2 regions of the Carboxydocella sp. JDF658 genome follow, and region 2 is predicted to be linked to the other one. Evidence: riboswitches for the same ligand, from Rfam matches in the RefSeq annotation. Region 2 holds a riboswitch; the other holds the start of a gene.
What was found. Region 2 has a riboswitch for cobalamin ahead of JDF658_RS06460 (precorrin-6A/cobalt-precorrin-6A reductase). Riboswitches for the same ligand answer to the same signal wherever they lie in the genome.

Region 1: it holds a riboswitch for cobalamin, as region 2 does, so the genes downstream of both, JDF658_RS08920 (EamA family transporter) here and JDF658_RS06460 (precorrin-6A/cobalt-precorrin-6A reductase) in region 2, are expected to answer to the same signal.

What each region holds. Positions count from the first base shown of each region.
Region 1 is NZ_BDLR01000047.1:2,398-13,220, forward strand. It holds gene JDF658_RS08880 (hypothetical protein) at 1-445, opposite strand, end outside; gene JDF658_RS08885 (C39 family peptidase) at 539-1,369, opposite strand; gene JDF658_RS08890 (formate/nitrite transporter family protein) at 1,560-2,414, shown strand; gene nuoE (NADH-quinone oxidoreductase subunit NuoE) at 2,432-2,917, shown strand; gene nuoF (NADH-quinone oxidoreductase subunit NuoF) at 2,914-4,560, shown strand; gene fdhF (formate dehydrogenase subunit alpha) at 4,573-7,257, shown strand; gene JDF658_RS08910 (FmdE family protein) at 7,485-8,036, shown strand; gene JDF658_RS08915 (DUF5362 family protein) at 8,491-8,856, opposite strand; cobalamin riboswitch at 9,000-9,182, shown strand; gene JDF658_RS08920 (EamA family transporter) at 9,420-10,235, shown strand; gene JDF658_RS14615 (hypothetical protein) at 10,339-10,527, shown strand; gene JDF658_RS14620 (hypothetical protein) at 10,823-10,823, shown strand, end outside.
Region 2 is NZ_BDLR01000032.1:78,187-89,009, forward strand. It holds gene cobT (nicotinate-nucleotide--dimethylbenzimidazole phosphoribosyltransferase) at 1-229, shown strand, start outside; gene thiC (phosphomethylpyrimidine synthase ThiC) at 226-1,344, shown strand; gene bzaB (B12 lower ligand biosynthesis ThiC-like protein BzaB) at 1,341-2,645, shown strand; cobalamin riboswitch at 2,707-2,868, shown strand; gene JDF658_RS06460 (precorrin-6A/cobalt-precorrin-6A reductase) at 2,970-3,722, shown strand; gene cbiD (cobalt-precorrin-5B (C(1))-methyltransferase CbiD) at 3,728-4,840, shown strand; gene cbiE (precorrin-6y C5,15-methyltransferase (decarboxylating) subunit CbiE) at 4,837-6,090, shown strand; gene cobI (precorrin-2 C(20)-methyltransferase) at 6,092-6,790, shown strand; gene cobM (precorrin-4 C(11)-methyltransferase) at 6,795-7,550, shown strand; gene JDF658_RS06485 (cobalt-precorrin 5A hydrolase) at 7,553-8,614, shown strand; gene cobJ (precorrin-3B C(17)-methyltransferase) at 8,611-9,297, shown strand; gene cobK (precorrin-6A reductase) at 9,294-10,073, shown strand; gene JDF658_RS06500 (sirohydrochlorin chelatase) at 10,061-10,435, shown strand; gene JDF658_RS06505 (precorrin-8X methylmutase) at 10,432-10,823, shown strand, end outside.

The DNA.
Region 1 (10,823 bases), on a different contig from region 2:
TGACAATCCGTCCATCGCTAAACTTATTAGTATAAGTAACATAAACAGTGGCATTATCACCAGAAAGAACTTCAAAAGAACCCACCTGGAAATCGATGAGTTTTATACCAAGTTCAACCATTTCTTTTTTGTATTCAGTATACGACATATCATCCGGCACCTGATATACTTCGTACGCAGCTTTCCAGTCCTGGTGTTTTTTTGCTTGCAAATACTGCAGGACTACATCTCGAGGGGTTTTGCCATCAATATCAACAGTTGCCAGGGTGATAATATTTTCTTTAGCTTTTTTCAATTCATCCTGTAAAATCCGGACCTGTTCTTCGAGATAGGTTATATCTGATTTGAGCTGGTTAATTTCCCTGTCAGGTTTTGTGAACTGAGGGTTTTGCTGGCAACCGGAAATCATGGTTAATAACAGGAGAAAAAGGAATAATCTTTTCATTGTTCTATCCTCTCCTCATTCATATATAAAAAAATGAATTACACACGTCAATAGATTTTTAGTTGCCGTGTGTACGAACTTCTCTATCTGCAATTAATAAGAAACATTATAATACTGTTTTCCACTGTCAAAATATCCTTTTGCCGCATTATATAGGTCATTGAAAGTTACTGTATGATAGCCGGTATAACTGGAGTTAGGATTGGGATCAACGATTCTTACAGTTGAAATGCTTTTTACCGGCTGTCCGGTGCCATCATCGATATATTTGGTCAGAGCATCTACAACAACATAATGTTGTGAAGCATGGCCGTTATAATATGGCAAATATTTTGTTTGTACCAATACCAGTACGGGTTGCTTTGCGTTAAAGATGTTGCTATCTATTATATTCCAAAGGATATCATAAGCACCACTACTACTGTCAATTCTTTTTACTGTCCAGCTGTGGATGGAACTCAGATAGTTATTAAGAACATTTCTTATATTTACAGTGTTTGAGCCGTTATCATTTGTACCTATTTGATCTGCTAGTGTTTGCTGTTTTTGATATTCAGTACTACCTGATACACTGCTATATTTACCATTATAATCAATAATCTGTAAGGCTGAAGCAGGGCCACACCAGGTACTGTAAAGTTGTTTATGATAAGGGACATTTAAAATTTTTGAAACTGGATATGTCCATTGAGGAGTAATGCTGGTTTGGGCTTTTAAATTTTTGGCTTGCTGTTCAATATATTTAAGTACCTGTTGATACTTTTTGGCTTCTTCTTTATTTAGCTGTTCGATTTGGGCAGGTGTTAACGAATCTGCCTGATTGTTAATCATAGTTTCATCAACGATTTGTGATTCAGCAAGAACAGGCATACTAAATCCAAATGTTAAAATTGCTAATAAACAAAGGATAAATATTTTTTTCACATATTATCCCCCTTTCACTGTTTTTCAGGGCGCCCTAAGCAAATTATAGATTACCAGGAAAAAAAAAATCAACCAATACTTTCCGCCAAATTTCGCTTAGTTTCCCGATATTCTGACACTTTACTTCACTAATACAACAGACCAAAATCAGACAAACTAAGCGAGAACAAAGAACGAGAGGAGGAAGTTCATGGCTGACCATCCCAAATTGAGTGTGGATATCCTCACCCCTGATGCGGTTACCGAGAAGGCGGAGAGTATCGGGGTGAAAAAAGCCAAAAACAGCCTGCGCAGTACGGTGATGCTGGGGATTCTGGCCGGAGCCTTTATCGCTCTGGCCGGGGAATTTTATACCATGGCGGTGTTTCAGGCAGAAACAGGATATAGTATTTCCCGGTTACTGGGCGGTCTGGCCTTTTCCCTGGGCCTGATTCTGGTGGTGATCACGGGAGCGGAGCTGTTCACCGGTAATACCCTCCTGGTCATCGCCTATATGACCCGCAAAATCACCCTCAGGGACCTGTTGCGCAACTGGGTGCTGGTCTATATCGGCAATTTCATCGGTGCCTTTGGGGTAGCTCTGCTGGTATATTATTCCCAGCAATATGCGGTGAAGGACCATTTCTTTGCGGTGGAGTCCCTGAAAATCGCCTTTGGCAAGCTGAAATATGATTTTCTCACCCAGGTGATCCGGGGTACCCTGGCCAATATGCTGGTGGTTCTGGCCGTCTGGTTGACCTATGCGGGCCGCACCCTGTCCGACAAACTGCTGGCCATCATCTTTCCCATTACCGCCTTTGTCGCCTCCGGCTTTGAACACAGTATCGCCAATATGTATTTCCTGCCTTTTGCCTGGCTGGTCAAACATGTACCGGCGGTACAATCTGCCTGGCAGGCGGCCGGGGCCCCGGGGGACCTGGCCAGCTTGACCTGGGCAACGATGTTCTGGAAAAACATTTTTCCGGTCACCATTGGGAATATTATTGGCGGAGCCGTTTTTGTCGGACTGGCCTACTGGTTTGTTTATCTGTACAAGCGAGTATAGTCGAGGAGGGAGCGAGTTTGGCAATACCGATCCCACAGGAAGACATCTCCAGGCTGATCGAAAAATACCGGGGCAGTGATGGGGGGCTAATCCCCCTTTTGCAGGAAGCTCAGGATCAGGTGGGGTATTTGCCCCGGGAGGTGCTGGAACAAATAGCGGCAGGGCTGGGCCTGTCCCTGGCCAAGGTGCTGGGGGTAGCGACCTTTTACTCTCAGTTTCATCTGGAACCCCGGGGCAAAAATATCATTCGCATTTGTATGGGCACGGCCTGCCATGTGCGGGGGGCACCGGCGGTGCTGGCGGCCTTGGAGAAGGAGCTGGGCATTAAACCGGGAGAAACCACGCCGGATTTGCAATTCACCCTGGAGTCAGTGGCCTGTATTGGGGCCTGTGGCCTGGCCCCGGTTATCACTGTCAATGATGATACCCACGGTAAGATGACTCCGGAAAAAGTAACGGAAGTGCTGGCCCAATACCGGCAACAGGAGGGAATGGAGCAGTGAAGAAAACCATTTTGATCTGTGGCGGAACGGGATGCGTTTCCTCCCGTTCCCGGCCGCTGTTTGCGGCTCTGAAACGGGAACTCATCGCCCGGGGGCTGGCGGATAAGTTTCAGTTGAAATTCACGGGCTGTCACGGCTTTTGCGAACAGGGCCCCCTGGTTTTAATCGAACCCGATGATATTTTCTATTGCCAGGTCAAGCCCCAGCAGGCGCCAGACTTAGCAGCTGCCCTGCAGGCAGGGCGGGTGGCTGAAGAGTTACTTTATACCGTACCGGAAACGGGGCAGAAGGTAAAAACCCGCCATGAGGTACCTTTTTACCAGAAGCAGCAACGATTGGTATTGGCCCGCTGTGGGCTGATCGATCCGGAAAATATCGAAGATTATCTGGCCAGTGGGGGTTACCAGGCTCTGGCTAAAGCTCTTACTATGGCCCCCGAAGAAGTAATTGCCGAAATCAAAGCTTCTGGCCTCAGAGGCCGGGGTGGGGGCGGTTTTCCTACCGGAACCAAGTGGGAGATTACCCGGAATGCTCCTGGCACCAAAAAATATGTGGTTTGCAATGCTGATGAAGGAGACCCAGGGGCCTTTATGGACCGCAGCATCTGTGAAGGGGACCCTCATGCTGTTATTGAAGGCATGTTGATTGCCGGTTATGCCATTGGGGCTGACGAGGGGTACATATATATCCGGGCCGAATATCCCCTGGCTGTCAAACGTCTGGGGATTGCCCTGCAACAGGCTGAAGCTAAAGGTTATCTGGGGGAAAATATCCTGGGCAAAGGTTTCAATTTCCGCATTAAAATCAAACAGGGTGCCGGTGCCTTTGTTTGTGGGGAAGAAACAGCCCTGATTGAATCCATCCAGGGCAATCGGGGTATGCCCCGGCCCCGTCCGCCCTTTCCCGCCGTGAGCGGTCTCTGGGGCAAACCCACCAATGTCAATAATGTGGAGACATTTGCCAATGTCCCCTTGATTATCAACCAGGGAGCGGCCCGCTATGCTGCCATTGGCACAGAAAAAAGCAAGGGCACCAAAGTTTTTGCCCTCACCGGCAAGGTTAACAATACTGGTCTGGTGGAGGTGCCCATGGGCATTACCCTGCGGGAAATCATCTTCGATATTGGTGGTGGCATCCGCGGTGGCAAGAAATTCAAAGCCGTACAAATCGGAGGGCCTTCCGGCGGATGTCTGACCGAAGAACATCTGGACCTGCCTATTGATTATGATTCTTTACTGGCGGCCGGGGCGATGATGGGCTCCGGCGGTCTGGTAGTGATGGATGAAACCACCTGCATGGTGGAACTGGCCCGTTTCTTCCTTTCCTTTACCAGAATGGAGTCCTGTGGCAAATGCACACCCTGCCGGGAAGGGACCACCCGTTTGCTGGAAATCCTGCAGCGACTGGTGGAAGGCAAAGGACAGGAAGGGGATCTGGAGCGGATCGAAAGCTTAAGCCGCAACATTATCGATTCCTCCCTCTGCGGGCTAGGACAATCGGCACCCAATCCCGTCCTCAGCACTCTCCGCTATTTCCGGGAGGAATATGAACTGCATGTGCGCCGGCAGGATTGTCCGGCCGGAGTCTGTAAGCCCCTGGTGCGCATGCGGCATCGGGCCGCCAAATTACAGGCCCAGGCTTAAGGAGGTGAAGCCATGAATCAGATACGTCTGAAAATCAATGGCCAGGAATATACGGTACCGAAAGAATGGACCATACTCAAGGCAGCCCAGAACAATGGCATTTTTATCCCCACTCTCTGCTATGAAGAGGGGTTGCCTATTTTCGGCGGTTGCCGCCTTTGTGTGGTGGAAGTAAAAGGGGCCCGCAAACTGCTGGCCGCCTGCGCCACTCCGGTAGAAGAAGGGATGGAAATTCAAACCGAATCGGAGCGGGTAGTAGAGGCGCGCCGGGAAATTCTGCGTCTGCTCATTGCCAACCATGATTTGCGCTGTCTGACCTGTCCCCGCAATGGTGACTGCCGTTTGCAGGATTACTGTTATCGCTATCAGGTGGAGGATACTCCCTATAAGGACGGGGAAAAACAGGTCTTTCCTATTGATGACACCAATCCCTTTTTCATCCGCGATTATGGTCGCTGTATTAAATGCGGCAAATGCGTTGCCATCTGCGCTGAGGTCAATGGTGCCCATGTCTATGATTTCATGGGCCGGGGCATTCAGACCAAGGTTACATCTGCCTATGATGACCCATTACAGGAAACCACCTGCACTGCCTGTGGCATGTGTGTCAATGTCTGTCCGGTAGCGGCTCTGGTGGAAAAATCCTCCCTCTGGCAGGGTCGGCACTGGGAAATCCGCAAAGTTAAGACTACCTGTTCCTATTGTGGAGTCGGTTGCCAGTTATTTTTGAAAGTCAGGGATAACCGGATTGTGGGAGTAACAGGGGACAAAGCCGGGCCCAACCAGGGCCATCTCTGCGCTAAAGGCCAGTTTGGCTGGGATTATGTCCACTCACCAGACCGCCTGACGCGGCCTTTGCTGCGCAAAAACGGGGAACTGGTACCGGTAAGCTGGGAGGAAGCCCTGGACTATGCTGCCAGCCGATTGCGGGACATTTTGCAGCGGCGGGGCGGCCAGGCCATCGCCGGGCTGGCTTCAGCTAAATGTACCAATGAGGAAAATTACCTTTTCCAGAAACTGATGCGGGCAGTGCTAAAAACCAACCATATTGATCATTGCGCCCGCCTTTGACACAGCTCTACCGTTGCCGGTCTGGCAACAGCATTTGGCAGTGGCGCTATGACCAACTCCATACATGACTTACTGGAAACCCAGGTTATGCTTTTGATCGGGGCCAACACCACTGAGGCCCATCCCGTTACCGGTTACCGCATCAAGCAGGCAGTGAAGCGGGGGGCCAAATTGATTGTGGCCGACCCGCGGCGCATCGAGCTGGTCCGCTATGCTGACCTCTGGCTCAGACACCGGCCCGGTACGGATATCGCCCTGCTTAACGGCCTGGCGCATGTAATATTGCAGGAAAACCTCTGGGATCAGGCCTTTGTAGCTGAGCGCAGTGAAGGCTTTGAGGTATTCCGGCGCAAAGTGGAGGAATATCCGCTGGAACGGGTAGAGAAAATCACCGGCGTGCCGGCGGAACAAATCAGGGCTGCTGCCCGCCTTTATGGCCAGGCGGAACGGGCCTGCATCATCTATGCCATGGGCATCACCCAGCATACTTCCGGTACCCAGAATGTACTGGCTGTCGCCAACCTGGCCATCCTCACCGGCAATGTGGGCCGGCCCGGCACCGGGGTTTATCCCTTGCGGGGGCAAAACAATGTTCAGGGTGCCTGCGACATGGGAGCCCTGCCCAACTACTATCCCGGTTACCAGCTGGTGGAAGCGGAGGAAAACCGGCAGAAGTTTGAAACCATCTGGCGCACTGAGCTGCCGTCTACTCCGGGCCTGACCCTGACAGAGATGATGAATGCCGCTGCAAGGGGCGAGATTGCAGCCATGTATATCATGGGTGAGAACCCCATGCTGGCTGACCCTGATGTCAACCATGTACGCAAGGCCATGGAAAACCTGGAGTTTTTGCTGGTGCAGGATATTTTCCTGACGGAAACGGCCCGGCTGGCTCATGTGGTTTTGCCTGCCGTCACCTTCGCCGAAAAGGAAGGGACCTTTACCAATACCGAACGGCGCATCCAGCGGGTGCACCAGGCCATTAATCCTCCCGGGGAAGCCCGGCCGGACTGGCAGATTATCCTGGAGCTGGCCCGGCGGCTGGGCCATGACTGGCATTATCCCAGGGGCCCGGAGCAGATTATGGAGGAAATCGCCCTGGTCAATCCCCTCTATGGCGGTATCACCTATGCCCGCCTGGAGGAAGGCGGCATCCAGTGGCCCTGTCCTACTCCCGGCCATCCCGGCACTCCTTACTTGCATGCGGAAAAATTCGCCCGCGGCAAAGGCCGCTTCCATGCCGTTGAGCATATTCCGGCCGCAGAGGAACCCGATGCTGAGTATCCGCTTCTGCTCAATACCGGCCGCAATCTCTACCAGTTCCATACCGGTTCCATGACCCGGCGTACCCGGCTGGATCTGATCCGGCCTGAGGAGCTGATGCAGATTCATCCACAGGATGCAGACCGTTTTGGCATCAAGGATGGAGACCGGGTGGAAGTGACTTCCCGGCGCGGTAGGGTGGAAACCCGGGTGCAGGTAACCGATCTGGTGCCACCGGGCATGGTATTTCTCACTTTCCACTATCAGGAGACGCCAACCAATGTCCTGACCAATGCAGCTTTTGATCCGGTCTGCAAGATTCCGGAGTTGAAAATCAGTGCGGTGAAGATAAGGAAATTGTAAGGCTCATAAACAACAGGTTCATCTGAGTCTGATCGCCACCGGAAGCTATAATCTGGTCGGCGTATTTTTTTAATCGCACTCACAGCAAAGGCAAAGAGACCGCCGCTGGCCGAAATGGTGCCGAAAATAATGGACATAATGCCGACAAAACCTGCCCACCTATCCATCTTATTGCTAAATTTTAGCTACAGGTATATAATTTTTCTACAGAATGGAGGGAAGCTGTTATGGAAAGAACGAGAACGCCCTGGGAAAGATGTGTAGAGTTTCACGGCCATGAATGTCCTGGTCTGGCAGTGGGCTACCGGGTAGCGCAAATCGCCCTTAAAGAGCTGGGGGTAGAGCGAGCTCAGGATGAGGAGCTGGTAGCGATTGTGGAAAATGATGCCTGTGGGGTGGATGCTATTCAGGTATTAACGGGCTGTACGCTAGGTAAAGGAAATTTGCTTTACCGGGATTATGGCAAACAGGTTTATACTATAGGGAATAGGAAAAACAGGGAAGCAATCAGAATAGTGGTAAAGAGCGTCGGCTGGCGACAGGAACTGGAAAAGCTGGGGCTTGACCGGGAGGGAAGAATCCGGTTTATACTGGAGCTACAGGAAGATGATTTTTGTACTGTGCAAAAAATTCCACTGGAATTTCCGGAGCGGGCCCGAATCTATAAGTCCTGGACCTGTGCGGAGTGCGGGGAATCAGTGATGGAAGCCCGACTCAGGGTAAAAGATGGTCAGTTTGTCTGCATTCCCTGTGCCGGGGAGTATAATCGTGGCTGGTAAATTTGTATAGTACATGACAGGGAGAAGGCAAAAATTTGCCCTCCCTAATTTTTGTGCGCCCGGCATGGACGTTGTCTATAGGGTGAAAATCCCGAACGGCGAAGGTAGCAGTAGCCGTAGCTTAAGACAGGGTGTCCTCCGTGAGGTGGAATCTGAAGCAGTATTGACGTCAAACTGGTGAAGGGCCGAACACGAACCCTGGGCCTACCGGAGCGAGTAGTCCATATAATGTATAATGGCTAATGCCCGTAAAGGCTACTGGCGTATGTCTCGACAATTAAATAACGCCCTGAACAATGCCTACTGGCATAGTCAGGGCTTGAAGAGTTTAACTGAACGTTATCATCGCATTCGTCAAGCTTGGTGAACCGCCGTATACCGAACGGTACATACGGTGGTGTGAGAGGACGGGGGTTAATCACCCCTTTCTACTCGATTGATTTTTATATTACTGCTAGAATGAATTGGGGCTCATCATGTTCATTGAGGCAACACCGGCAAATATTCCGAAGAAAATCGCCAGGGCTATCATAATCAAATTGATAATGATTAATACTCCTTGAATTTTAAAGTAAGTATTAAGGTTCATAAACAACATGTTCAACTGAGTGGAATCGCCACCGGAAGCGATGATCTGGTCGGCATATTTTTTTGCACCGCGCAGTTTCAGTCCCAGTATTATCGTAATAATTCCAGGAATTGCACCTACGATAAAAGCAAAGAGACCAGCAATAGCTGAAATAACGCCGAAAATAACAGTCATTATACCTACAAAACCTACCCACCTGCTGTGTTGAGATAAAATTTCCCTGTCAACCAAAATATCACCCCATTTACATTTTTTATAATCAGATATATTCTCCCTTTGTTGACAAATTCCTCTTAAGTTCGCCAAAAATGGAAGAAAAATATAGGCCAGGACTGGTAGTACTTGCATTTCCACTGAAACTGTGTTATGATAAAAAAAACATAGCAGGAATGAGTGGTTCCGTATAAACGGAACTGAAAAGGGAAGTCAGTGCGAATCTGACGCGGTCCCGCCACTGTGAAAGGGAGCGACCTCAATTTAGCCACTGGGTTAATCCGGGAAGGCTGAGGGAGCGATGATCTTGAGCCAGGAGACCTGCTCATTCCGTTGGTGACCTGAGCCTGCGCGGACAGGCAGGGGGAGTAAAGGCTTTTTTCTGTGGGCCAATAGTCCTCTGCTTGTAAAGGCAGAGGATTTTATTTTTGCTATCCCATTATCGTCTACCCAGGCGATGTTATTATAGAGGGCGGAGTTGATCCGCCTTTTTCTTTTTTTGCTAATTAGACAGCAAAAAATTAGAAGCGCGACATTATTTTATACTTTATAATTAACTCAAGCGATCTGGAGGTGATAAAATGGATAAGCTCACGCCCGCTCAGATGTGGCAAGCCTGTGTCAAGAGCATGCTCTACGGCTGGACGAGGTTAGGTGGAGCGCCGAGACCCACAGTAGAACAATGGAAATATGCGGTGATTGTCGGCTCGCTTTTGCTTCTGGGCGGTAATGGCGGCGTGGTGTGGGGGGAACAGCAGGTGCCTTCCGGTATTGCTGCCTTGATTATCGCTACTGTACCCCTCTGGATGGCCTTAATAGCCTGGGCCACGGGGGCACGGCCACGGCCGCAGCCCCTGGAATGGCTGGGCTTGATCCTCGGTTTCACTGGGATCCTCTGGCTGATTTCGCCTTCACTGGCCAGTGTTTCGGGGGCGATTAACAGCTATTACTTAATTGTGGTGCTGGCGGCGATCTCCTGGGCCTGGGGCTCTATTTACTCCCGCAAGGCTAACTGGCCTGATTCGGCCTGGCTTGCCATTGGCATGCAAATGCTGGCCGGAGGGCTGGCCTGTCTGGGGGCAAGTATTTTGCTGGGAGAGGCGGGCCGGTTGGACCTGAATGAGGTTACGATGCAGTCCTGGCTGGCTTTTGGTTATCTGGTGCTGTTTGGTTCGCTAGTGGGTTATAGCGCCTACATCTGGTTGTTAAAAAATGCAGATCCCCTCTGGGTGTCAACCTATGCCTATGTCAATCCGGTGGTAGCAGTATTGCTGGGCTGGTTCTGGGCCGGTGAGGAGCTGAATAGCAGCAAGCTGACTGGGGCCGTATTGGTACTGGCAGCGGTTGTGCTAATCAGCATTGAGGGGAACCGAAAGAAGACTGTAAAAAGTGTGTAATTTGTGTAATTAATTTAGGGGGAGGACATGGTTCTGCCCCCCTTTTTTGTGTTATAATAATGTAAAGTTATGGAGACTATTTCATTTTGTTGAGGTGATTATTTTGAGTGATCCTTTTATTGAATATTCCGAGTCAATGGTAGCAACTGTTGCAAAATTATTTGCATTAGAAGGGTCAGCTAAAGAAGTAGCCATACTTGCACATGCGGTTTTAGAAGTTGTACAGACAAATTTTTTGACAATTGGAATGGCGGAACTTATTTTTATACTCTCTATCTGTATTTACCGTTAAACTTATACGTTCAAATAGTAGAAGAAAAAGAAAAAATCCAGGAAAGAATATATGAAAAGTTATTTTCAGTTGGAGTTCCATATAATAATCATTGTTTTGAAAAAGTTTTGATATACCCTCAGGCATCCAATGATTCAAATTGGCGTGATAAAGCAAAAGCTTGGCTGTCAGGAAAAAATATTACAAACCAAGGCAGAGTAAGATCAGATAATATCGCATCGAGAAACTGTGATGGTTTATTATTTAGATCTCAGCCAGAAATTAACTTTATTTTGTTATAATAAAGGATGGCATAA
Region 2 (10,823 bases):
ACAACGGATTGCTCCGCTGAGTGTTGAATATATGATTCCTTCCCATGCCTCAGAGGAACCTGGTCATAAAATGATCCTTGAATTATTGGGATTGAAACCTATGCTCTTGCTAAATATGCGCCTGGGTGAAGGTACAGGTGCTGCTTTAGCAATGCATATTGTTGAAGGCGCTTGTAAAATCATTAATGAAATGGCTACCTTCGCAGATGCTGGAGTGACTGGCCCATGACGTCCGTTCTGGAAAATGCTTCACAGGGCCAAATCACGTCAACCATGGAGTTTGTTGCCAGCCAAGAAAACATTACAAAAGAAGAACTAGCCCGGGGAATAGCCCGGGGAGAAATTGTTATCCTGAATAATCGTAATCATAAAAATATCAAACCAGTTGGTGTAGGCTATCCTTTATCAGCCAAAGTAAACGCTAGTATAGGCACCTTAAAACATTTTATCAATCATACAGAAGAAATTGAGAAACTTAAAAACGCAGAAGCAGCTGGTGCCGATACCATTATGGATTTGTCCAGTGGAGGAACCTCTCAGCAAAGCGATGAGTTTCGCCGAAATCTAATCCGGGAAACATCTTTACCTGTCGGAACTCTCCCTCTTTACCAGGCATTAATCGAAGCGAGAGAAAAATATGGATCCTGTCTGAAAATGTCGGCGAGTCAGTTATTTGAAACTATAGAAAAGCAGGCTGAAGACGGTATCTCTTTCATGGGTTTTCATTGTTCTTTAAATCAATTCACCCTGGACCTTTACTTGAAACAAAACCGTCAAGAGCCGATTGTAAGTTATGGCGGTACTTTTCTAACTGCCTGGATGTTAGAGCATAAAAAGGAAAATCCATTATACGAACACTATGATAAGCTATTGAAGATCCTGAAAAAACACGACATAGTTTTAAGCCTGGCTGATGCTTTTCGTCCCGGCAGTGTCCATGATTCGTTAGATACAGTTCAAACAGCAGAACTAGCTGTAATAGGTTATCTAGTAAAAAGAGCAAGAGATTTTGGAGTGCAAGTCCAGGTTAAAGGCCCTGGTCACACTCCTATTCAGGATATCCATCCTACAATTAACTTAATGAAGAAATTGACCTCCAATAGTCCATACTTCGTCTTTGGCCCCATTGTAACTGATATTGCACCTGGTTATGATCATCTAACCAGTGCCATTGGGGGAGCATTGGCTGTCGCTGCCGGTGCCGACTTTATCTGTTATGTTACACCAGCAGAACATGTTGCTTTTCCCACTGTAGAACACGTTTACGCAGGGGTGGAAGCGGCAAAAAAAGCAGCTAGATTTGGCGATCATTATAGACTTCAGAAAGGGAGGAAGGGGAAGTGACTCAACTGGAAATGGCCCGTCAGGGGATCATTAGCAAAGAAATGGAGTATGTTGCGGCTAAGGAAAAAGTATCACCTGAATTTATTCGCCAGGGCGTAGCAGAAGGGACGATTGTTATATTGAAAAACAAAAACCGCAAAGATAGTAATCCGGTTGCCATCGGCAAAGGGTTAAGAACAAAGGTGAATGCCAGTGTCGGAACCAGCCCTGATAGCACCAGTCTGGAACTGGAACTGGAAAAACTTCAGGTTGCAGAAAAGGCCGGTGCAGACACGATTATGGATTTGAGCACTGGCGGGGATATCAATGGAATTCGGAAAGAAATCCTGGCTAAAACCAAATTACCTGTTGGCTCTGTGCCCATTTATCAAACAGCAATAGAAGCAATCGCCAAATACGGTAGTATTGTCGAAATGAAAGCTGAAGATATCTTTGCTACTATTGAGGCTCATGCTGCTGATGGGATAGATTTTATGGCTATCCATTGTGCCCTGAATTTTGATGTGGTCAACCGGCTGAAAAAACAGGGAAGGACAATGGATATAGTTAGTCGCGGTGGTGCCTTTTTAACTGGTTGGATGCTGCACAACCAGGCGGAAAATCCTCTCTATACCCAGTTTGATCGGCTTTTAGAAATAGCTAAAAAATACGATGTTGTCCTCAGTATTGGTGACGCCATTAGGCCTGGATGTATAGATGATTCTTTGGATCGTGCCCAGGTTCAGGGCCTAATCATTGCTGGAGAACTGGTTGACCGGGCCCGGGAGTATGGGGTTCAAGTTATGATTGAAGGACCCGGGCATGTGCCAGTACATCATATCCACTCTACGATTCAGTTACAGAAAGAATTGAGCAATCAGGCCCCATACTTTGTCCTGGGAACCCTGGTTACAGATATTGCGCCTGGTTATGATCATATTACTTCAGCTATAGGAGGCGCACTGGCTTCGGCGGCAGGAGCTGACTTTATATGCTATGTTACACCTGCTGAACATTTGCGCTTGCCCACTGCCGCTGATGTCCGGGAAGGAGTAATCGCTGCCAGAATTGCCGCCCATGCAGGGGATCTGGCTAAAGGCGTCAAAGGGGCGGCTGAATGGGATTTAGCCATGGCCAGGGCTCGTAAATCATTAAACTGGGAAGAACAGATGGTTGTAGCAATCGACCGGGAGAGAGCGGAAAAAATACGTTCGGAACGAGCACCTTTAAATTCAAGCGATGATGTTTGTACTATGTGCGGAGATTATTGTGCCATGAAAGTGGTAAGCCAATATCTTGGCGTTCCGGCCGGAGAGTGTTAATTTTTCAGAAAATTATTGTTGCCTTATAGACAATTGAAAAGGACTAATGTTATAATAAAGCCAACAAAAAAGTGTAGCAAGTTTAGGGAAGTCAGTGAAAATCTGACGCGGTCCCGCCACTGTGAAAGGGAGTCTGGTACAAATTAGCCACTGGCAATTACCGGGAAGGCGTACCAGATGATGATCTTGAGCCAGGAGACCTGCTTGCTACTTGCCTTCACCTACGGAGGATAGGGAAAGGCAGGTTGTTGGTAAGAAGGCTAACCCTGCCTATAGCGGGCAGGGTTTTTGTTTTTATCTTTCATAAACGGAGCCGTGAGAGATATGATCGTAATCTTTGCCGGGCCCAAAGCAGGGGAAAAACTTATTCGTCCACTTAAGGAACACGGTTACTGCCTTTGTACAATAACGGCTACTGACCTGGGAGTAAAACAGGCATTAGCTAATGGAAGCGATTATGCTTTTACTGCAATGGAAATGTTTGAGCATTTACCCTGGTTAAAGACAAACTATCAAATTAAGTTAGTTATCGATCACTCCGGACCTATGCTCTCTCAATCACCTTTTTTTCTGCTGGAATGGTTTCAGCGAAATGGTTATGAGATCATTAAATATCGTGATGCTCTGCCATTGTTGCCAGATAATAAACTGCTTCATCGAGTTAATTCCTGGGAACAACTGGCGGCAAGCTTGAATAATTTTGGTCGTAACATCTTTTTGACAACCGGTAGCAATAACCTGGAATTTTTATTAAAACACCCATCGCTAAAAGAAAAACAATTTATTGTTCGCGTAATCCCCGACAGTAAAGTGGTTGACAAGTGCCTCAAAAACGGTATTAGTCCCAAAAACCTGATCGCCATGATGGGACCTTTTTCTGCCAAACTTAACAAGGCTTTATTTCAAGCCTATAAAGCCGATGTAATTGTCGCTAAGGAAAATAATGCTGAGATAAAGAATAAGGCCAAAGCTGCTTTTGAGTTAGGCTTACCATTAATAGTTTTATCTAAGCAAGAGGAAAACGCTTTTAATAAAATAGATGATGTAATTGCTTATCTAAATAATAAGGGGATTTAGGGACTATGAAGAAAAATATGTCCTTTTTTTCGGGGAAAAAAGGCTATACTACCGGTAGTTGCGCAACGGCAGCTGCAGTATCTGCCTTGCTGGCACTAGCGGGTAAACATCCCCAGCAAATAAAAATAATTCTACCAGACCAAAAGACGATTGACATTCCTGTTGCCAGTTGTGGTATTGGCACTGACTTTGGCTGGGCTGAAGTAATTAAGGATGCAGGTGATGACCCTGATGTTACCCATGGTCATATAATTGGTGCTTGTGTACGATTGATTGAGTCGGGTCATATTGTTATCAAAGGTGGTAAAGGGGTTGGCGTCGTAACAAAACCGGGATTGAAAGTTGCCGTAGGGGAGCCAGCCATAAACCCTGTACCAAAACAAATGATCCTGGATAATATTAAAAAGACCCTGGTCTCCCTTGGCATTAAGCAGGGGGTAGAAATCACTATTTATGTACCGGAAGGGGAAAAACTGGCAGAGAAAACATTGAATTCTAAACTGGGGATTATTGGTGGAATTAGCATACTGGGAACAACCGGGATTGTTGAGCCCATGTCTGAAGAGCGATTTAAGCTATCCTTGTTGCCTCAGCTGGAAATTGCCCGGGCAGCTGGGTACAAAGAAATAATCCTGACGCCGGGCAGAGCAGGCCAAAAGGCCGCTGAGAAATTTTTAGCTTTTCCTGAGGATGCCATAATATTGAGCAGTAACTTTATTGGTTTTATGCTGGAACATGCCATTGGAATGGGTTTTAAAAAAGTTATTATTTTTGGTAGCCTGGGTAAATTGGTTAAGTTAGCAGGAGGAATTTTTTACACTCATTCAAAAATTGCTGATGCAAGACAAGAGATTTTGGCCTGTCACACTGCCCTTCTGGGGTTTTCGTCTGAATTAGTTAGAAAAGTCTTTCTTGCTAATACCACTGAAGAAATAATAGATCTGCTTAAAACCCATAACGGGGAAAAGGTCTTATGGCAGATAGCAGCAGAAGCTAAAAAAAGAGCTGAAGATTATATTTTTAATGAGGCCCAGGTAGAAGTTATTATTACAAATATGGCTGGCATACCTGTAGCCTGGAGTTCACAAGCCGGTTTACTATTGGGGGAAGCAACATGACAAAGCAAAAATCATCAATAAAGTTAGTGGGCTTGGGCCCTGGTAATCCCGCTTTTATTTTCCCAGCATATAAAGACTTAATTAAAACTGCCGACATCATTCTGGGAGGAAAGCGCCAGCTGGATTTGATATTGCCTTTCCTCGAGAAAAAAACAGATTTATGGTTAATTGACAGGAATTTTAGAGAGGTATTGAATAAATTAAAAAATCTGCAACACCAAAACATCGTTATTGTTGCTTCCGGCGACCCTGGTTTTTTTGGTATTCTGAACACGATTAAAAAGTATTGTTCAGAATTTGAGCTTGAAGTTTACCCCAATATCAGTAGTGCCCAATGGGCCCTGGCTAAATTAGGCTGGAGCTGGGAAGAAGTAAAGTGGTTTAGTATTCATGGACGGGAATTGCACACTGTTATGCAATCCTTACCCTCATCAGGTAAAATTGGGATTTTAACAGACCCACGCATTAAACCTCAGCAACTGGCAACCGAGCTTAAATTCCGCGGCTGGTCAGAAGCTGATTTTATCCTGGCTCGTAACTTGACTTTGCCAGATGAAGAGCTGGTTATTTTTCATCTGGAAGAATTGGCTAATCTGGATGATTTTAAGAATGATATCTTGTTAGCATACCTTCCACAAAAGAATTCAAAATTTTGGCCATACCAGTCTCCAGGTATTCCTGAACATCTTTTTATTACTGGTAAACCACCAATTACCAAAGCCGAAACCAGGGCGCTCATAATATCCAAGTCCTACCTGGAACCCGGTTTAACAATTTGGGAAATTGGCACAGGAACAGGCAGTATTACCATCGAAGCAGCTCTATTCTCTCCAGGTAGTCAAGTATATACCGCAGATCCCCGCCCGGAGAGTGAACAGCTGCTAAAAGCCAATCAACAGCGCTTTAATTGTAATAATATTCATTTTTATCAAGGGTTTGCGCCAGAGATATGCCATTCCTGGCCATCTCCTCATCGGGTTATTATAGGTGGACACGGTGGCAAGCTGGACAAAATCCTGGAGTATGTTCATGAGAGACTACTGCCTGCAGGTAGGCTGGTTATCTCCGCTACTCAGTTAAAAACTGCAGCAACGGCCTGGGATTTTTTCCATGGTAATCAATATCAGGAAATTGAGGCGATTCAACTACAGGTGAATAGAATGCGTTCCGGACCTGGCTGCTCCCAGTTATGGGATGTTCAAAATCCATGCTTTATCATATCAGGCAGAAAAAAATCGGAGAGTGATTGAAATGACTCCAGTTTTATATGGAATAGGTGTTGGCCCTGGTGACCCGGAATTGATAACCGTTAAGGCAATGAATACTCTTAAAAAAGTCAAAGTGATTTTTGCTCCCAAAGCTACTGAGGAATATAAGAGTGTCGCCCGCGAAATAATTACTCCTTACCTGACAAAAGAACATAATGTAATTGAACTTACTATGCCAATGTTAAATCAACAGGATGTTTTAATTAAATCCTGGCAAGAAAATGCCCGGATGATAGCTAGCTATCTACTACAAGGAGAGGACGTAGCGTTTATTACCCTGGGTGACGTTAATTTATACAGTACGTTTTACTATTTATACTATGAATTAAAAACTTTAATTCCTCATTTAAAAGTAGAGATAATACCAGGGATAACATCCTTTGCTGCTGCTGCCTCACGCACTCAGTGGTGCCTGGCGGATAAAAACCATCCACTTATAATCATACCCATGAATAAAGAAATAGACTTAACAGAAATGCTGGTGAATCAAACCCGGGCTGTATTAATGAAGGTAGGAAAATATTTGCCCAGGATAAAACAGGCATTAAAAGCAACAGGGCCATGGCAGGGATGGATAATCAGTTATTGTGGACAGGCAAAGGAAAAAATTCATCCCCTTTCGGAACTGGAGGAAATTTCGGCATTACCATACATGACTGTTATATTACTGGCAAAGGAGTAATCTTATGAAAGTATATATCGTAGGAGCCGGACCCGGTGCGGTTGATTTGATTACAATCCGAGGACTAGAATTATTGAAAAGTGCAGATGTAGTTATTTACGCCGGTTCTCTGGTGAACCCGGAACTGTTAAATTATTGCAAAGAAAATGTAAAAATCTACGATAGTGCCGGTATGACATTAGAAGAAATTAACAAAGTTGTGTTCCAATCAGCTTCTGCAGATCAGCTGGTAGTCCGCTTGCATACCGGAGACCCCTCGATGTATGGAGCTATTCAGGAACAGATTAAAGCCTGGGAAGAAAAAGGTTTAGAAGTTGAAATCGTACCAGGAGTTAGCTCTGTATTTGCAGCCGCTGCTGCTTTAAAAGAGGAATTTACTAAACCCGGTGTTACCCAAACTTTGATTTTAACCAGGGTAGGGGGTAAAACACCCGTACCGGAAAAGGAACGCCTGGCAAACCTTGCCAGTCATGGTGCCAGTCTCGCTATCTTTTTAAGTGTTCATCTCATCGACCAAATCGTAACAGAACTTTTAGAGGCTAATCTACCCCCTGATACTCCGGTTGCAGTCGTACAACGCGTAACCTGGCCCGATGAAAAAATTGTCAAAGGCAATTTATCTAATATTGCAGCTTTAGTAAAAGAAGCAAAAATCACCAAAACAGCTTTAGTCCTTGTAGGAAAATTCCTTAATGCTGAGTTTGATCGTTCTTTGCTTTATCACCCCAATTTCTCCCACGCATTCAGAGAGGGATCTTGACAATGAAAAAAATTTCTTTTTGGGCTCTGACTAAAGGTGGACAGGAGACAGCTTCTTTACTGGCCCAACTTTGGCAAAAAGCTTATCCGCAGACTGAGGTTGCTACTTTTTTTCCAGAAGTAATGCAGCCATCATTAAAAGAAAAAATCAAACTGGAATTTGATAGATGGGATGCCCATGTTTTTATTATGGCATCTGGTATTGTCGTACGCTGTATAGCACCCTGTTTAAAGTCTAAACTGCATGACCCGGCAGTTATTGTTGGGGATGAAAAAGGACAATATCTAGTTAGTTTACTGAGTGGCCACTGGGGTAATGCTAATTGGCTTACCAAAGAATTGGCTCGTTTAAGTAATGCTACACCGGTTATAACTACCTCAACTGATGTTCAAGGCATCACATCAATTGAAGATTTAATCAAGCTCCTTAAAGCAAACCCTGAAAGTTTAAAACCGGCTAAGAAATTAAATTCAACGCTTGCCAACTCTGGAACTATAAAAGTTTTCTGGGATAATAAAAGTTTACTAACTACACCACTACCTCTTCCAGAACGATATGAGTATACTGACAATCTTATAAATGCAGATCTAATCTTTTCCAATTCCCAACTAACTGAAATTGATCCAGACAAACAATTGTTATTGCGTATACCCTATTTTGCATTAGGTATAGGTTGTCGTAAAAATATTTCTTTTCATCAACTCTGGCGCAATTTGCAAAGTTTTCTTTCCTCCGGCAATATTGCCATTTCTGCAATTAAAGCTCTCTGTTCAATTACGTTAAAAAAGAATGAACCAGCTATTTGGGAACTGAGTCAAAAATTAAATTTACCCCTTTATTTTTTTGAGGCTGAGGAACTGAAAACTTATGAGTCAGAACAAAATTTTTCTGCCTTTGTCAAAAAAACAACAGGAGTTGGTTGTATATGCGAACCGGCAGCAATGAAGGCATGTCAAAAGCCGAAACTAATAATTCCCAAAACCAGTTATCCCCAAACAACCTTCGCTCTGGCAGCGGACATATCTATATTATCGGAATTGGACCAGGTAATAAGGAACAAATGACCTTTTCTGCCTGGGAAGCGATAAAAAAGGCTAACTACATTGTCGGATATAAAACATATATTAATTTAATTAAAGATATGCTTACAGACCAGCAAAAAGTGGTTTCTACCGGTATGAGAGGTGAAGTAGAACGCTGCCAGACAGCGATTCGGCTGGCGCTGGCTGGTGAAATAGTGGCAGTTATTTCCAGTGGAGATGCCGGAGTTTATGGTATGGCAGGTTTAATTTATCAGCTTTTATTTCAGGACAATATATCTTTGCAAGTTACAGTAATACCAGGTATTACAGCTTCCATAGCTGCTGCTTCCCTTCTGGGTGCTCCATTAATGCATGATCACTGCAGTATAAGTTTAAGTGACCTTTTAACACCCTGGGAAGTTATAACTAAACGAATTGAGGCTGCTGCTCAGGCTGATTTTGTTATCGCCTTCTATAACCCCAGGAGTAGAGAGAGAACAGAACACATTGAAAAAGCCAGAGAAATTCTTTTAAAATACCGCCCCCCAAGCACTCCCGTAGGAATTGTTAAAAATGCTTTCCGTACTGATCAACACATTACTGTTTCTAATTTAGAAGAATTTACAAATTGTGAAATTGATATGTTGTCCGTTGTAATAGTGGGAAATAGCCAAAGTTTTATAAAAGATGGCAAAATCATCACCCCACGGGGGTATGACCTGTGATTTTAATTTTAGGTGGAACTACTGAGGCTAAAGAAGCCGCCGTTTGGCTGAAAAAAAATACGGTACCTTTTGTTGTTACTACTACTACCGAGCTAGGAAGAAAACAATTGCTTTCTGAAGGTATTGAAAATATTCTCGTAACTAAATTAAATGAAATAACCTTTACGGAGCTAATTCACAAACTTAAAGTCAACATGATCCTGGATGCAACCCACCCCTTTGCAGAACAAATCCATCAATTGGCAATAGACATCGCAAGAAAAATGAACCTTCCTTACTTGCGTTACCAGCGCCAAGATGTGGAGCTGAACAACAATAATCCATATATTATTGTTTGCCATAACTGGGAAGAAGCCATCAAACAAGCCAGTAAATTTAATTGCATTCTCCTGACTATCGGTGTCAAGAGACTGAATGAGTGGGGCAATCATCCCTTATTACAAACGAAGAAACTTTACGCCAGGGTACTCCCTGTACCTGAATCGATAAGTACAGCTCTGGATGCAGGTTTTTCTCCGCAAAATCTCTTCGCTATGTATGGCCCTGTCCCGGCAGCAATAGATTTGAGTATAATCAGGAGCTATAAAATTGATGTAATGGTAACTAAGGAAAGTGGTTATAATGGCGGTTTGCAAAATAAAATTCAGGCTGTGACAGAAGCTGGCATTCACCTTATCCTTATAAAAAAGCCACAACTTAATTTAACTATAATAACTGATTTAAATGAACTAAAAAGTGTAATTGAGAAAGGAGATATTAACCCATGCAAGGAGTAATAGTTTTAGGACATGGCAGTAGAGCAGTGGCTAATGATGCCAACATGCTTTTGTACGACGTAGTTGATTTATTTAAGGAGATTTCCGGTAAAGAATTGGTAGTCCCGGCCTGGATGAATCGTGAATCTGGCTTAACAGGTCTGCAGCAGGCCATTGACCACCTGGTAGAAAAAGGTGTAACTTCTATCGTCATTGCCCCCTGGTTTTTAACTAACGGTCTGCATATTAAAGAAGATATTCCCGAAGAAATTAAACATGCTCAAAGCAGATATCCCTTTCTAACCATAAAATTGGCTAAACCATTAGGGTTAGATCGGCGTTTAGTGGAAGTACTGGCAGAAAGGATTGCTGAAGCAGAATGAATAATAACTTTTTTTTACAACAACCGGAATTAATTGAGCAAAAAAGCATGGAAATCATTGAGAATAGTGTTGATTTATCCAATTTTAATGAGCAGGAAAAAGTAATAGCCCGACGCTTAATCCATGCAACCGGTGACCTCGGTATTGCCTCTGAAATTGTTATCCATCCGCAAGCCATAACTACAGCAAAAGCTTGCTTTGCCAGAAAAACACGGATTATTACTGATGTAGCTATGGTAAAATCAGGCATTAGCCCTGCAAAATTGTCTCGCTATGATATTGAAGTAAAAACATTAATTCATGATAACAACGTGCATCAGTTGGCCAGAGAAAAAAGGATCACTCGGGCCATGGCAGCAATTGAACTTACCAAAACAGAGTGGGCAGG